DNA from 2 places in the Bacillus halotolerans genome. Region 1 is predicted to be linked to the other one. Evidence: predicted binding sites of a transcription regulator. Region 1 holds the regulator's gene; the other holds the start of a gene.

Region 1 (7,815 bases):
AACGGCATCATTAGTGCGCTTTGTTTCATTTGGTTTCTTGTATCTGAAGCTCCCGACATATCAGTTACGGAGGCGCTTGTCTTGTTTTCCATTCTCTTTTTTGTGCCGGGAATTTTTCCTTTTGTTTTTCATCAATCAGCTCACAGGACTATTCAATTTTCGGAAAAATTATTGATGCACATCTATCCGGCAGCAGCTGTTTTCGCGGTGTTAGCCCTTGTGACCGACGTGGGGTATTTTGCACTGATCTGGTGGATATACACTGCTTTGTTGGCTTTATATGGTTTGTTGCGGCTCTTGAAAACAAAAATACACAGAATCGAAGAAACATCTATTTTATTTGGACTCTTTTATTTAGGAGGAGGGGGATTTTGGTTTTTTGCCTATGCTGCGCATTTACATATCCTGCACTTCGGTCCTCTTATTATTTTGCTCACAGCTGTTCATTTTCACTATTCTGCTTTTCTGATCCCGATCTTTAATGGTTTACTTGGCAGAGTCAATAGAGAAAAACGGGTTATGTACGGTTGGGTGACATGGATTATTTTACTGTCGCCGCTCCTCATCGCACTCGGAATAACATACTCAAAAACACTTGATATCTTGGCGGTTGGTATCTATATGGCGGCACTTTATCTTAACTCATACTTAATATTTAAGACAGCTTTTCGCAGTAAGACAGGAAAAGTGCTTATCCGACTGTCTTCAGTCGTGTTAATGATAACGATCTGTTTCTCTTTCATTTACTCATTCGGTGTATTCCGGCAAGAAGTCACGCTGACCATCAGCCAAATGATTTGGATACACGGTGTCGTGAACGCATTCGGTGTTATTTTGCCGGCTCTTGCAGGATGGAGAAAAGAAAATCCTCAGCTATCGGATGCGAGTGTCAAGGTTTTCAGCCGTATATACGGAAAGAGAACAATCGGAAAGAACTTTTTGCACAACATTCACGCTGAAAATAACATTCAATATAGCGGACTTGTGGATGATATGAGAAGCCTTCGTTCAAACGATTTTTCACCGGAGCATTTGACACCGTTGATTGTTTCTTTTTATGAACAGACGAAAGATTATGAGGTAAAAGCAAAAGTGACGTGGAGCACTTGGTTTCAGCCCTTTGCGAAAATGTATGAATACATCAGCAAAAGAACCGGACAAATACATCTGTCAACGAATCCTGACTGGTATAGGATGCACAGTACAATAAAAGGTGTCCATTCAAAAAAAGACGGAAGAAAAAAGGTACGTGCCTGGATCAGAACAAATGAAAAAAGCGAAACCATTTTCACCGCGCTATATTCTGTATATCGCTCAAAAGGGGAAGGGTACATGAATATTTCTCTGCCGCTTCCTTTCAGTAACATGACAGGCATTTTAAAGCCTTATCATCACAAAGAGAACCTGATTTTGACAAGCAGGCGGAGAAAAAGCGGTGCTGGGGATGAAGGGATTTATCTTAGAACAAAAGTCGGGACCTGCCCGCTTCCATTATCTGAAACCTTTCTTATAAAGGCTCCGGCGGGCGCAAGCAGGTTAACAGCTGTTCATGAAATGTGGCTGTTTGGGATTCAATTTCTAACTGTAGATTATGACATTACATATTGCCCGTCCAAATGAATAATATAAAACAAAGACAATAGTTCATCTGACAGTCTCTCGTCCGGTAAACAATCGGTTCGGCACATTTTCATGCTGCACCTCATACAGACGGGGAAGGAAGGGTTTTTATGTTTTATATCAGTTTGTTTCTGATTGTATGGCTGGCTGCGGGATTTGCAGTGGGGATGAAGCAAGTTTATGTCGATGAGCTATTCGATAAAGATGTAATCGAAAGGCTTGAAAAAGAAGCAGGTGACTATGATCTTGTTGACCGTTTTATCAAACACCGTTTCATTTATTGCAGCAGTTACTTTAAGCGGGTTTATTGCTGTTTACAGTGAAATAAAAGCCATGCCGCAAAAGCGGAGAATAAGAAAAATTGAAAAAGACATTAATAAGCTCAATAAAGTAAAGAAACGCCGGAATAACAGAAAGTAAAAGGTGCACAAGCCAGCAGGCGGGTGCATTTTTTTTATTTAATGGGGAATGAGAACAAAGCCGGTGCAATCTTACTTTTTTGCTAAGGAGTATAAATTCATAAATGTGAAGAACAGCGCCCGGGCTAATGGTATATAATATTGTGAATTTAACAAAAATTTAACAAGGAGGACGAGATAATTCGTGCTAAAGCCTCAAAGAGTCCAGCATCCTGTGTTTTTGGTTTTGAGGCGGAGTAGATGAAACCGGCCAAAGTATCCCTGCTCCGCCGTGTGCTCCATTCCTTGAAGCATGTTGATTGTAACATAGTCAAACGTTTTCCATCAACTTTAAAAAATGTAAAATTGTTGTTGATTTTCTTGTTGTTTGTTCCGGTTTCTTCTGTATATGCAGAGGATATCTATCAGAATTTCGAGGAATTAAAGAATCACGAAGATCCTTCAGATTATAACATTGCCACAAAAGAAACCGGCAGCTCTGTGCTTGTTTTAGCTATTCACGGAGGAGGTATTGAAGGCGGCACAAGTGAATTAGCGAGAGAGCTCAGCAAAGAATATTCCATGTATTTGTTTGAAGGTTTGAAGACGTCTGGAAATTCAGTACTGCATATAACAAGCACACATTTTGATGAGCCTCAGGCACTGAAGCTTGTAGCAAGTCATGAGTATGTCATTTCATTGCATGGATATGCAGGAGAGGACCAACAGATACAAATCGGCGGAACAGACCGATCAAGAGCGGCAGAATTAGTTTCAAAACTGCAAAAAGCCGGTTTTCCGGCTGAATTGCTTGGTACGGATCATCCGCATGCAGGCGTAAGTCCAAACAATATAGCGAATAAATCAAAAACCGGTTTGAGCATCCAGTTAGAGATGAGTACAGGTTTCAGAGAATCTTTGTTTGGCATCTTTTCTTTAAAAAGCAGATCCACGACTCAAAATGAGAGGTTTTATGATTTTACAGAAGTGATGACCCATTTCATAGAAAACAGCTATTAAAATAAGGAGGCTTTGCGCCTCCTTATTTTTCGTCCTTCTGATCATTGGCTTCAGGAAACAATTCATCTGATGCCTCAGTTTGATATTGCAAGGTGTTATCTTTGACAGTCAGTTCGTTTCGGAATGTTTCATCCAGCACATTTTTCAGTAAATACCGGTGAAAAAAATATTCAAAAACAGTAAGGCAGACAGACGCAATCAGAGCGGCTGCAAACGGTGAGAAACCGTTTCTAGTTTGCGTTTCAAGAAAGACCCAAAGAATAACGAGTGAAAGTCCGAAGTCAGCCAGTGAAGCTATCATATTGCTGGTTCTCGGCAAGATCAGGATGTCACCGGAAAGGTATGTTACAAAGCTTAAGAAAAATGCAATAAACAGCACACTTAAAAAGGAAGCATGGTAAACTCTATCCAAAATCACATACAATAGGGCAAGAGTTAAAGCTGTCTTAGAAGCAAGAGCGATAATATGTTTCATTTGATCACCTATATTTGTGGCAAATCTTTAGCGGTATCTGCAGCCTCAAGATCGACACTTATTTGCTGAGTTAAATCTTTAGAATGATAAAAACCCTTTGCAGCCATATAATGAAAAATTTGTTCATGGGTATTCATCGCGTCATGTAAATATTGCTGCAGCGTTTCCCTGACTTCTGGGGAAGAAGATTCTGTGATGGCAGCTGCAATATTCCTTACGCCTGTCTTTGCCGATATTAAAAAATCCGTTGCGATCACTTGTTCGGTCATGCTGCCCATTCCGGCTAATTTTTGAAAGAACTCATTCACGCTTGTTCACCTCTCACTGACAGCAATTCCTGCAAACGCGCAACCTGCTGTTTTGTTTTTTGAGCATCCTGCTCAAGAATACTCTTTAATTCTTCATCTTGTACAAGTCCCGTCATGGTTGAAGATTTTGTCAAACAAAGATTCTTAAACGTAAGCAATTCGTGCAATTCCAACGTTTCATGAAGGCCGTAGCCATTCATAACGGTCATTCCCTTCTGAAGTAATATGGTTTATTTTGAACAAATTGCTTTTGTTTACACTGGTATTTTTTGCTGGTCGTTTGAAACTTTCTGGCTGCAATGCCCGTACACAAGGGGTGGGATGAGCTTCTGTTAAAATAATCAATTATTCACTGGTTTTTAATCATCTATCTTTAAATACTAAGGAGGAGACACAGTGGAGATCAAAGGGATCAATCACTTGTTATTTTCTGTTTCTGATTTACTGACTTCCATCGAGTTTTATCAAAATGTCTTTGATGCTAAACTGCTGGTTAAAGGAAAGAGCACTGCATATTTCGATTTAAACGGCATATGGCTGGCTCTCAACGAAGAGCGTGACATTCCCAGAAATGATATTAACGCTTCTTATACCCATATCGCTTTTACAATTGAGGAAAGCAAGTTTGAAGAAATGTCCGCAAAATTAAAAAACCTTCATGTTACTATTTTGTCTGGGAGAGAACGAGATGTACGTGATCGAAAATCAATTTATTACACTGATCCTGACGGCCATAAATTTGAATTCCATACAGGAACTCTTCAAGACAGACTTCAATATTATAAGCAAGCTAAAACCCACATGGATTTTAACGATTGAAAAAGCACGGGAAACAGAGTAACAGGGAATATACATATTTATCTTATGGGGTTAATATATGGTAAAGGAGGGGGATTGCAGTTGAGAAATAAAATATTGCTCATGACAGCTGTTTTGCTATGTGTTTTTGGAACCGGGACCATTCATGCAGCAACTTCACATTTTGAGCATAAAACCGACTTTATTCTAAATGACGGAACAAAAGCGCTTTATGTAGAAAACATTAGTGATGTACCGGCAATGGATTATTTTTTAGGATACCAATTTACGATATTAGGAGTGAACACTTGTTCAGTTAACATTAAGCTTCAGCGAATGGGACTTGCAGGGGATTATACTACGTTAAGCACAAAACAATTCACCGGTAATTGGTTTGACTTTAGCGCTCACGATAAGGTTTCCATTGAACCTTATCACCGGTATCGAATATTAGCTGAAGAACATTCAGAAAACTGTGCAAGTGTTCATGTAAAAGGCCGCTATGGTGTAGAATATTTTAATTTTGATTGATGCTCACATTTTTGAAAAGAAGTGAGCTTTTTTTGCGGAATAAATTAACTAAATAAACTATGTACTAAATATTCAGTATATTTCCTTTTGCCTCGCTCAATATAAAAGAGGAGAGTATAACTCATCTTTTCACGTCCGAAAATCGAAACATTTATAAGAAAAGAACGTCTAATTTTTTAAACAGCACTTTTTTTAAAAAAAGTTTCGTTAAGGAAAGAAAATTTCTTGACTTCAACAATTGAATGATGGATAATTATGGTGTAAACATGATGTTCTTTTTCCTCCTATTCAGGTTCGCACCTAAGCCAGGGCGAGCCTGCTTTTTTTTAAAACAAAACCCCCACTCCGCAAAGGAAGAGGGGGTTTATTCTTTGTAACTGATAGTTCAATAGTTTAATGGACAGTTCTGAACACACCAATTACTTTTCCTAATATGCTGACATTCTGCAGTATGATCGGAGCCATGGTTGGATTTTCAGGCTGTAAGCGAATGTGTGTATCCTCTTTATAGAAACGTTTTACCGTAGCTTCATCATCTTCTGTCATCGCCACTACGATTTCACCGTTATTCGCCGTGTTTTGCTGTTTTACAATAACATAGTCCTTATCAAGTATACCTGCGTCAATCATACTGTCACCCATGATCTCCAGCATAAACACATGCTCATCCGGAGGAACCATACGGTCAGGAAGCGGGAAGTATTCTTCAATGTTTTCAACCGCTGTAATAGGTGAGCCCGCCGTTACTTTTCCGATTACCGGTACATTAACGACTTGGCTTTTTGGAATCTCTACTTCTTCATCCAGAATTTCTATCGCTCTTGGTTTTGTCGGATCGCGTCTAATCAGCCCTTTTGTTTCCAAACGGGCCAAATGGCCGTGGACAGTAGAACTGGACGCAAGGCCGACAGCCTCTCCGATCTCTCTAACCGAAGGCGGATATCCTTTTGATTTAACCTCTGCTTTAATAAAACGGAGGATATCAAGTTGCCTTTTTGATAGCTTCGTCATTTTTTGCACCTCTAAACGTCGATTTTAAATAGATTATAGCATGATTTTCCTGACAGTACAAACATAGGTTCGAAAAAAACAATTGACAGAAACGTTTGTTCGTATATACTGAAATTATAAAAAAGCGAACAAACATTCTTGTCGGAGGTTGTTATCATGAATAAAGAATCTATTATTTTTGTCGGCCTGTTCACTGTGATTCTAAGCGTGGTTATCCTTCTGTTGTCATATACAAGCAGCGACCAGGAGCTTAATCAATATGTTAAAATAAAAGTTCAGTCTGGGGATACGCTCTGGTCGCTTGCTGATCAGGTGGATGACTCAAAAAAGATAAATAAAAGTGATTTTGTTGAATGGGTAGCTGAAAAAAATAATCTCCAGACGTCTGAGATTCAGCCGGGGGATGAATTGGTGATTCCATTAAAAAAGGAACACCCGGCTGCATACGAACTGGCTACTGTTAAATAGAGAGGAAAGGTAGAAGGTGAAAGCACTCATTTATGCCCGAGTAAGCACAAATAAAGAACAGCAAGAAACCTCATTAAAGCGGCAGGAGGAGGAGCTTACGGCCATTGCTGCCGAGAACGGCATGGAAGTCGTCAAAGTGATTTCTGAAAAAGCCAGCGGATATGAAATGGACCGGGATGGTGTATTTGATTTGCTTGATCATATCAAGAATTCAAATATTGATGTGATTTTAGTTCAGGATGAAACAAGACTCGGCCGGGGAAACGCGAAAATTGCACTTCTTCATTGTATTTACAGGGAAGGTGTGAAAGTATATACGACCGCTCACAGAGGTGAGCTGGAGTTATCAGAGGCTGACTCTATGGTGCTGGAAATCGTCAGCATTGTGGAGGAATACCAGCGGAAAATCCACAACATGAAAATTAAACGCGGAATGAAACGCGCAGTGAAAAATGGTTTTAAGCCACAAAAGAACCTGAAAAACCAGCATGAAAACAGCGGAAAAGAAAGAATAGAAGTTCCGATCTCGGAGATTGTCCGGTTGAGAGCGAATAAACTGACGTTTGCTGAAATCGCGGCTACGTTGAGAGGTTTTGGCTATGATGTGTCAAAGGCGACAGTCCATCGGCGTTTTCAGGAATACATAGAGAATGAGCAGACAGGCGAGTGAATCAGTTGTAAAACTCCTCTTGTTTTAGTAGTATATAGACAAAATGCAATAAAGGAGTTTATCATGATTTCAAACGAAAAAATTGCCAGAATCAATGAACTTGCCGCAAAAGCTAAAGCTGGCGTTATTACAGAAGAAGAAAAAGCTGAACAGCAAAAGCTCCGTCAAGAGTACCTAAAAGGATTTCGTTCTTCTATGAAAAACACATTAAAAAGTGTAAAAATCATTGATCCTGAAGGCAATGACGTAACACCTGAAAAGTTAAAAAGAGAAAAAAATAATAACAGACTTCACTAATATAAGAGGAATACGGCAATATCGTATTCCTCTTTTGTATATACTACAAACAACAGCGCTTTCTTCAAGCGACAAAATTCATCAAGTTTCTCTCAAATTTAAGCTGAAACAGTTGAGAAAAAGTCGTCAGACATTTATGATGAAAGGGTACAACATATAAGGAAGGGGATTTTTATGGATACAATTGAAAAGAAATCAGTTGCTACCATTCGCACACTA
Region 2 (7,815 bases), 750 kb from region 1:
TGGGTATCATACAGCACCTCTCAGCAAATCCTTGGTAAAGCCGTCGGCTGGTTTTGGTTTATGTTTACGTGCGGCCTGAACGTGCTTGGACCGTTTTATTCGAGCTATGCGGTTCCGGCGATTGGAGAAATCAATACGCTTTGGAGCGCTTTACTATTTGTGGCAGCAGGCGGAGTTCTCGCACTGTTTTTTAATAAAGATAAATTTATGCCTGTACAAAAACAAGATCAGCCGAAATGGAAAGAGCTGTCGAAGGCGTTTACAATTATGTTTGAAAATCCTAAAGTCGGCATCGGCGGCGTAGTCAAGACAATAAATGCTATCGGACAATTCGGATTTGCGATATTTCTTCCGACCTATTTGGCGCGTTACGGCTATTCTGTTTCAGAATGGCTGCAAATTTGGGGGACGCTGTTTTTTGTCAACATTATATTTAACATCATTTTCGGCGCGGTCGGAGATAAACTGGGCTGGCGCAATACTGTCATGTGGTTTGGCGGAGTCGGCAGCGGCATTTTTACACTGGCGCTCTATTACACGCCGCAATTGATCGGGCATCAGTACTGGGTGCTGATGATCATTGCCTGCTGCTACGGTGCGGCACTGGCCGGATATGTTCCATTAAGCGCGCTTTTGCCGACGCTTGCGCCTGATAACAAAGGTGCTGCCATGTCTGTGTTAAATCTGGGATCGGGTCTGTGCGCTTTTATTGCTCCCGGCATCGTGAGCCTTTTTATCGGCCCGCTCGGCGCAGGCGGCGTGATATGGATTTTTGCGGCATTATATTTTCTCAGTGCTTTCCTGACACAATTTCTGACGATTTCAGAACGGCACGCCGATATGTATCCAGAGGAACGGCTTGTCAGGAAAAATGTGCAAACAAATTTTGAGGAAACGGTTAAGCAGTAGCCTCTTTGGTCAGACTAGTCATAAACGTGTGCAAAGAGGTGTAAAGGGTGAAACGATTTAGCACTGCGTATCTGTTGCTGGGGATTTTATGCTCAGCCGCAGCTTTTCTAATGGGTGCTCCCCGCGCGTCAGGGGCGGAAGTGGAGCACTATGAACCGCTGCAAGTGCATGTGCAGCTTGAAAAAGTGTATTTGGATGGAGAGGTCAGCATCGAGCATAAGCGTGAAAAGGTGCTGTCCATGGATGACTTTTGGGCGGATTATGCGGGATGGACGCTTGTCGAACATAAAAATGGGTACGTTCTATTTCGGAAGCAGGTGGACGATATTTCTCCGCTCAGCAAGGTGAATGGTTATATCGGCGTTTCTGACAGCGGAGTAATTTCCACCTTTCATGGACGGCCGGAGTCGGATTCTGAACCGATTCAATCTTTTTTTCAAATTGACTTAGAAAGACTGGAGAGCCATATGCAAAAAAATCTCGAAAAAGGCATTCCGTTTCGGACGAAAGCGGAGTTTGAAGATGTCATAGAACATATCAAGACGTACAGCGGGTGACCACTGCTGATTGAAGACATGTGCTCATGTCTTTTTTTTCGTGGAACAATGAATGAGAAGCGAACATATGTTAACTTTTCTTTAAGCCTTTGGCTGTTTTTATGGTACAATGAAGAACAGTCAAAGAGGTGAATTTTCGTGATCGAATTTGTTAAAGGGACGATTGATTATGTATCTCCCCAATATATTGTGATAGAAAACGGCGGCATCGGCTATCAGATTTTTACGCCAAATCCGTTTATATATAAGGAGAGAAGTCAAGAAACCATTTTTACGTACCATCATGTAAGAGAAGATGCGTTTTTACTATACGGCTTTTCAACAAGGGAGGAAAAAGCGCTCTTTACAAAGCTGTTAAATGTGACCGGAATCGGTCCAAAAGGGGCACTCGCCATTTTGGGATCAGGTGACCCGGGAGCGGTCATTCAAGCAATTGAAAATGAAGATGAAGCCTTTTTAGTCAAGTTTCCGGGTGTCGGCAAAAAAACTGCCCGCCAGATTATCCTTGATTTAAAAGGAAAGCTGGCTGACGTCGTGCCTGAAATGATTGAAAATCTGTTCAATCATGAAGAAAGACTTGAAAAACAAACGGCAGAAACGGCGCTTGAAGAAGCACTCGAGGCCCTCAGGGTACTTGGTTATGCCGAAAAAGAAATCAAAAAGGTACTTCCTCACTTAAAAGAGGATATTGGTCTGACAACAGACCAGTACGTAAAAAAAGCATTACAAAAACTATTGAAGTAAGGTGATGTTCATGGATGAACGGCTCGTCTCAAGTGAAGCAGACAACCATGAATCAGTGATAGAGCAAAGCCTGAGGCCTCAGCGCCTGGTTCAATACATCGGGCAGCATAAGGTAAAAGAGAATTTGCGTGTTTTTATAGATGCCGCAAAAATGAGACAGGAAACGCTTGATCATGTTCTTTTATACGGTCCGCCAGGGCTTGGAAAAACGACGCTTGCTTCCATCGTTGCCAACGAAATGGGAGTGGAGTTGCGGACGACTTCGGGACCTGCGATTGAAAGGCCGGGTGATTTGGCTGCGATCTTAACGGCGCTCGAGCCGGGGGATGTATTATTTATCGATGAGATACATAGGCTGCACAGATCGATTGAAGAGGTGCTTTATCCGGCAATGGAAGATTTTTGTCTTGATATTGTCATTGGAAAAGGGCCTTCTGCCCGTTCAGTCCGTCTTGATCTTCCGCCTTTTACACTGGTCGGCGCCACGACAAGAGTAGGGCTTTTGACGGCGCCGTTAAGAGATCGATTCGGCGTCATGTCGCGGCTTGAGTATTATACACAAGAAGAGCTTGCTGATATTGTTACGAGAACGGCTGATGTGTTTGAGGTTGAAATTGATCAGCCGTCAGCGCTTGAGATTGCCAGAAGATCAAGAGGAACGCCGCGGGTGGCCAACCGCCTGCTGAGAAGGGTCCGGGATTTTGCACAGGTGTTAGGCGACAGCCGGATTACAGAAGAGATTTCTCAGGACGCTTTGGAGCGGCTTCAAGTCGACCGTCTTGGCTTGGATCACATTGATCACAAGCTGCTGATGGGAATGATCGAAAAATTTAACGGCGGTCCGGTGGGGCTTGATACGATTTCAGCCACGATCGGCGAAGAACCGCATACGATTGAAGATGTGTACGAACCGTATCTTCTGCAAATCGGTTTTATCCAGAGAACGCCGCGGGGAAGGATCGTCACACCGGCCGTTTATCATCATTTTCAAATGGAGGCTCCCCGATATGACTGAATTTCCTAAGATCATTATGATTCTTGGTGCTGTTTTGCTAATTATCGGAGCGGTTTTGCATTTTGTCGGCAAGATGCCGGGAGATATTTTTGTAAAAAAAGGAAATGTGACGTTTTTCTTCCCGGTTGTCACTTGTATTATCATAAGTGTGGTATTATCAATCTTGCTTAATCTTTTCGGCAGAATGAAATAACAAAAGACTAGAATAAAGGTGAAATTATGAAAGTTGATTTATTTGATTTTGAACTTCCGGAACGTTTAATTGCACAGGTGCCATTGGTACAGCGCGACGCTTCAAGGCTGATGGTGCTTGATAAACATACAGGAGAGCTGACAGACAGCTCGTTTAAACAGATCATCAGTTTCTTTAAAGAAGGGGATTGTCTCGTGCTGAACAATACCCGCGTTTTGCCTGCCCGGTTATTCGGAACAAAAGAGGATACGGGGGCAAAAGTAGAACTGCTTTTGCTGAAACAGGAAGCCGGTGACAGGTGGGAAACGCTCGTCAAACCGGCAAAACGGGTAAAAAAAGGAACCGTTGTAACATTTGGAGACGGCAGATTAAAAGCTGTCTGCACGGAAGAGCTGGAGCATGGCGGCAGAAAAGTTGAGTTCCAATATGACGGTATTTTTTACGAGGTGCTGGAATCACTCGGAGAAATGCCGCTTCCGCCATATATTAAGGAACAGCTTGATGACAGAGAGCGTTACCAAACGGTGTTTTCAAAAGAAATCGGATCTGCCGCTGCGCCTACAGCCGGACTTCATTTCACGGAAGACATTTTACAGCAGCTGAAGGACAAAGGCGTTCAGATTGAGTTCATCACACTGCATGTCGGTCTCGGAACGTTTCGTCCGGTCAGTGCCGATGAAGTGGAAGAGCATAATATGCATGCAGAGTTCTATCAAATGTCAGAAGAAACGGCCGCGGCTTTAAACAGCGTAAGGGAAAAGGGCGGACGGATTATTTCTGTCGGCACGACCTCAACCCGCACGCTTGAAACGATTGCCGGTGAACATGATGGGCGATTTAAAGCATCAAGCGGATGGACATCTATTTTTATTTATCCGGGCTATGAATTCAAAGCCATTGACGGAATGATTACAAACTTTCACTTGCCGAAATCATCATTGATTATGCTGGTCAGTGCGCTTGCAGGCAGAGAAAACGTTCTGCGTGCGTATAACCATGCGGTTGAAGAAGAATACCGTTTCTTCAGCTTCGGCGACGCAATGCTGATTATATAAATTGAGAACAGGAGGCCTCATAAAAAGTGGCTGAACAACCAATACGCTATGAATTTATAAAAGAATGCAAACAAACAGGGGCGCGCCTGGGCAGAGTGCATACTCCCCACGGCTCCTTTGAAACGCCTGTTTTTATGCCGGTCGGCACACTGGCGACAGTTAAAACAATGGCGCCTGAAGAGCTGAAGGCAATGGACGCGGGCATCATATTAAGCAACACATATCACCTATGGCTTCGCCCGGGACAGGATATTGTAAAAGAAGCGGGCGGACTCCATAAATTTATGAACTGGGACCGCGCAATTTTAACAGATTCCGGCGGTTTTCAGGTCTTTTCATTAAGCAAGTTTCGTAATATAGAGGAAGAGGGCGTTCACTTCCGCAATCACTTAAATGGAGATAAGCTGTTTTTATCTCCGGAAAAAGCGATGGAGATCCAAAACGCACTCGGCTCTGATATTATGATGGCATTTGACGAATGCCCGCCATATCCGGCAGAATACGATTACATGAAACGGTCAGTTGAGCGGACAAGCCGCTGGGCTGAACGCTGCCTGAATGCCCATGCCCGGCAGGACGAGCAAGGCCTGTTTGGTATTGTTCAGGGGGGAGAATACGAAGATTTGCGTACACAAAGCGCGAAAGACTTGATTTCCCTTGATTTTCCGGGATATGCTATAGGTGGATTGTCCGTTGGTGAACCGAAAGACGTTATGAACCGGGTGCTTGAATTTACGACACCGCTTTTACCGAAGGATAAGCCGAGGTATCTGATGGGAGTCGGTTCTCCGGATGCTCTGATTGACGGAGCGATCCGCGGAGTAGACATGTTTGACTGTGTGCTGCCTACCCGTATTGCACGGAACGGCACGGTGTTTACTGCTGAAGGACGGCTCAATATGAAAAACGCAAAATTTGAGAGAGACTTCCGTCCGATTGATGAAGAGTGTGATTGCTACACATGTAAAAATTACACACGGGCGTATATCAGACACTTGATTCGCTGCAATGAAACGTTTGGACTCCGATTAACAACTTACCATAACCTTCATTTTCTGTTACACTTAATGGAGCAGGTAAGACAGGCTATTCGCGAGGATCGTCTGGGTGATTTCAGAGAAGAGTTCTTTGAGCGTTACGGCTATAACAAGCCAAATGCGAAAAGCTTCTAATATAAAAAGCCATAATGGCAAGTTTGTTTCAGAAAGGGGGGAAAAAGATGACAGGTACTTTAGGTACATTAGTTCCTATTATTTTAATGTTTGCGGTTCTTTATTTCTTGCTGATCCGTCCGCAGCAGAAGCAGCAAAAAGCTGTGCGTCGAATGCAGGAGGAACTGAAAAAAGGCGATTCAGTCGTGACAATCGGTGGATTGCACGGTACAGTTGACTCTATCGACGAAAGCAAAGTCGTCATTAAGACTGGTGATAACACACGTCTTACTTTCGACCGCCGCGCGATCAGAGAAACTTCTGCTGCTGAATAACAGCAGGAGTTCATACATAGCAAACAAAAAAAGAGCGGGTAACCCCCGCTCTTTTTTTATTAGGAAGATCTGCTTCCTCTCAAATTCACTCCGAAAATGCCGCCAAGCATACATACGCCTAAAAAGCCAAGATGGAAGAGCAGCTGTTCTGCTGTAAATGTTTTTCCGAATCCCAGATATTGAAACAGTAAAATAATCAAGGAAAAGCTTAAAGCAGTCAATGCCCCAATCAGCCATCCTCTTTCCTTCCCTTTCCCGCCAGATATGAATCCGCCGATAAATAAAGAAAGAAATGATACGGCGGTGATCAGCCAGTTGAATGATGATTCTTCAAGCGAGGTTGCTGTCAGTAAAAGTGAAACGGCTAAACTCGTTAGGAGCATGGCTGAAAAAATAGCGATTAAGCCGTAGAGTATGCCTTTTCCAACTTGTTTCGTTTCCTCCATGAATTTCTCCTCCCTGCCTATCTATAAAGGCTTCTGTTCTTTTTAAACAAAGCCTCAGACATGCTGATGGCTCGTCTTTGTAAAAATGTATTCCCTCGTTCCGTGAATTAGACGTAAAAGCTTTATGAAATACGATCACTTTTTCTTACATAAATCGTATGTTTTGTTGCATGCTATGATGAGTTGGAGGTGCATGATGGAAGAGCTTCTTACTATAACGTTTCGCACAGTCGTATTATATTTTGTGATCCTGATTATTTTTCGTTTCATGGGCAAGCGGGAGATCGGAGAGCTTAGTATATTAGATCTCGTTGTCTTTATCATGATGGCAGAAATTGCTGTCCTGGCCATAGAAAACGTAGAGGACCATCTGTTTCATACCATTTTGCCAATGCTTGTGCTAATGATGATCCAAGTGACGTTTGCATACATATCCTTAAAAAACCGGAACGTACGTCAGCTTCTTGACGGCAAGCCCACCATTATCATTAAATACGGAAAAATTGACGAAAACGCCATGAAATCACAGCGTTATAATTTTGATGATTTGATGGTTCAGCTAAGAGAAAATAATATCGACAGAGTGGCTGAAGTATCATTTGCTATATTAGAGCCGTCAGGCAAACTGACTGTCGTAAAAAAACAAAACAATGATGAACATAGACAGCTGGAGATGCCGCTTATCATTGACGGTGACATTCAAACTGAGAACCTGGCTCGGATCGGCAAAGATAACCAGTGGCTTGAGGAGAATTTATTGAAACAGGGATATACGAATCCTTCAGCTATATCATTTTGTTCGTTTACTGACGGCGAATTTTTTATTGATGAAAAAGATGGGCGCCGCACCTGATTTTCATCGGACGATCAGGCGTCCGATAATAGGGATGCGGCGAAGCTCATCTTTTTTGATTAAACGGAAAACGAGCAGCAAGATGATATAGAAAACAGCGCTTATCGCAATCCATCCGGCAACATTCACAGCCTCCGACTCTCCGAACCGCACATATTGTTTGACAGCAGAGCTGAGGAACCCGCATATAAAAATAACCGCAAAGCAGAGCACGTACTCTTTTATTTTGATGCTGATCGGCAGCACTTTGCTCACTGTCGCTGCATGCAAAAGGGTGACGAGCACCATGCCCGTTACAATCGCTAATGCAGCACCCATGATGCCGAGAGACGGTCTCGTGGCAAGGACGAAAATAAGGCCTGTTTTTACAAGGGCTCCGATCAAGCTGTTCATCATTGCAGCTCCTGCTAAATTGAGCGCCTGCAGCACAGCCTGAAGCGGACCCTGGAAATAATAAAGCAGAAAAAACGGAGCCATGACTTTTATAAACACAGCTGCGCCTGAGGACCCATACATCACGCTCATCAGCTCATCCGCAAACACATATAAAATCACTA

What was found. Region 1 encodes LexA, which represses DNA repair genes until DNA is damaged. Its sites were predicted from a motif close to CGAACATATGTTCG; they were not measured.
Region 2: the regulator LexA is predicted to act here: its motif matches at 1,527-1,540, upstream of ruvA (Holliday junction branch migration protein RuvA).

Annotation. Positions count from the first base shown of each region.
Region 1 covers NZ_CP029364.1:50,483-58,297, reverse strand. Annotated here, with positions in the region: gene DIC78_RS00305 (YndJ family protein) at 1-1,620, shown strand, start outside; partial or broken gene DIC78_RS00300 (hypothetical protein) at 1,731-2,040, shown strand; gene DIC78_RS00295 (poly-gamma-glutamate hydrolase family protein) at 2,280-3,038, shown strand; gene DIC78_RS00290 (YndM family protein) at 3,061-3,513, opposite strand; gene DIC78_RS00285 (spore coat protein) at 3,522-3,821, opposite strand; gene DIC78_RS00280 (DUF892 family protein) at 3,818-4,021, opposite strand; gene fosM (FosM family fosfomycin resistance protein) at 4,218-4,640, shown strand; gene DIC78_RS00270 (hypothetical protein) at 4,722-5,150, shown strand; gene lexA (transcriptional repressor LexA) at 5,544-6,161, opposite strand; gene yneA (cell division suppressor protein YneA) at 6,318-6,629, shown strand; gene DIC78_RS00250 (YneB family resolvase-like protein) at 6,646-7,299, shown strand; gene DIC78_RS00245 (DUF896 domain-containing protein) at 7,363-7,596, shown strand; gene tkt (transketolase) at 7,771-7,815, shown strand, end outside.
Region 2 covers NZ_CP029364.1:3,459,164-3,466,978, forward strand. Annotated here, with positions in the region: gene DIC78_RS17730 (MFS transporter) at 1-909, shown strand, start outside; gene DIC78_RS17735 (sporulation cell-cell signaling protein BofC) at 957-1,466, shown strand; gene ruvA (Holliday junction branch migration protein RuvA) at 1,605-2,210, shown strand; gene ruvB (Holliday junction branch migration DNA helicase RuvB) at 2,221-3,225, shown strand; gene DIC78_RS17750 (DUF2905 domain-containing protein) at 3,218-3,418, shown strand; gene queA (tRNA preQ1(34) S-adenosylmethionine ribosyltransferase-isomerase QueA) at 3,445-4,473, shown strand; gene tgt (tRNA guanosine(34) transglycosylase Tgt) at 4,500-5,645, shown strand; gene yajC (preprotein translocase subunit YajC) at 5,693-5,959, shown strand; gene DIC78_RS17770 (TIGR04086 family membrane protein) at 6,019-6,405, opposite strand; gene DIC78_RS17775 (DUF421 domain-containing protein) at 6,602-7,258, shown strand; gene spoVB (stage V sporulation protein B) at 7,262-7,815, opposite strand, start outside.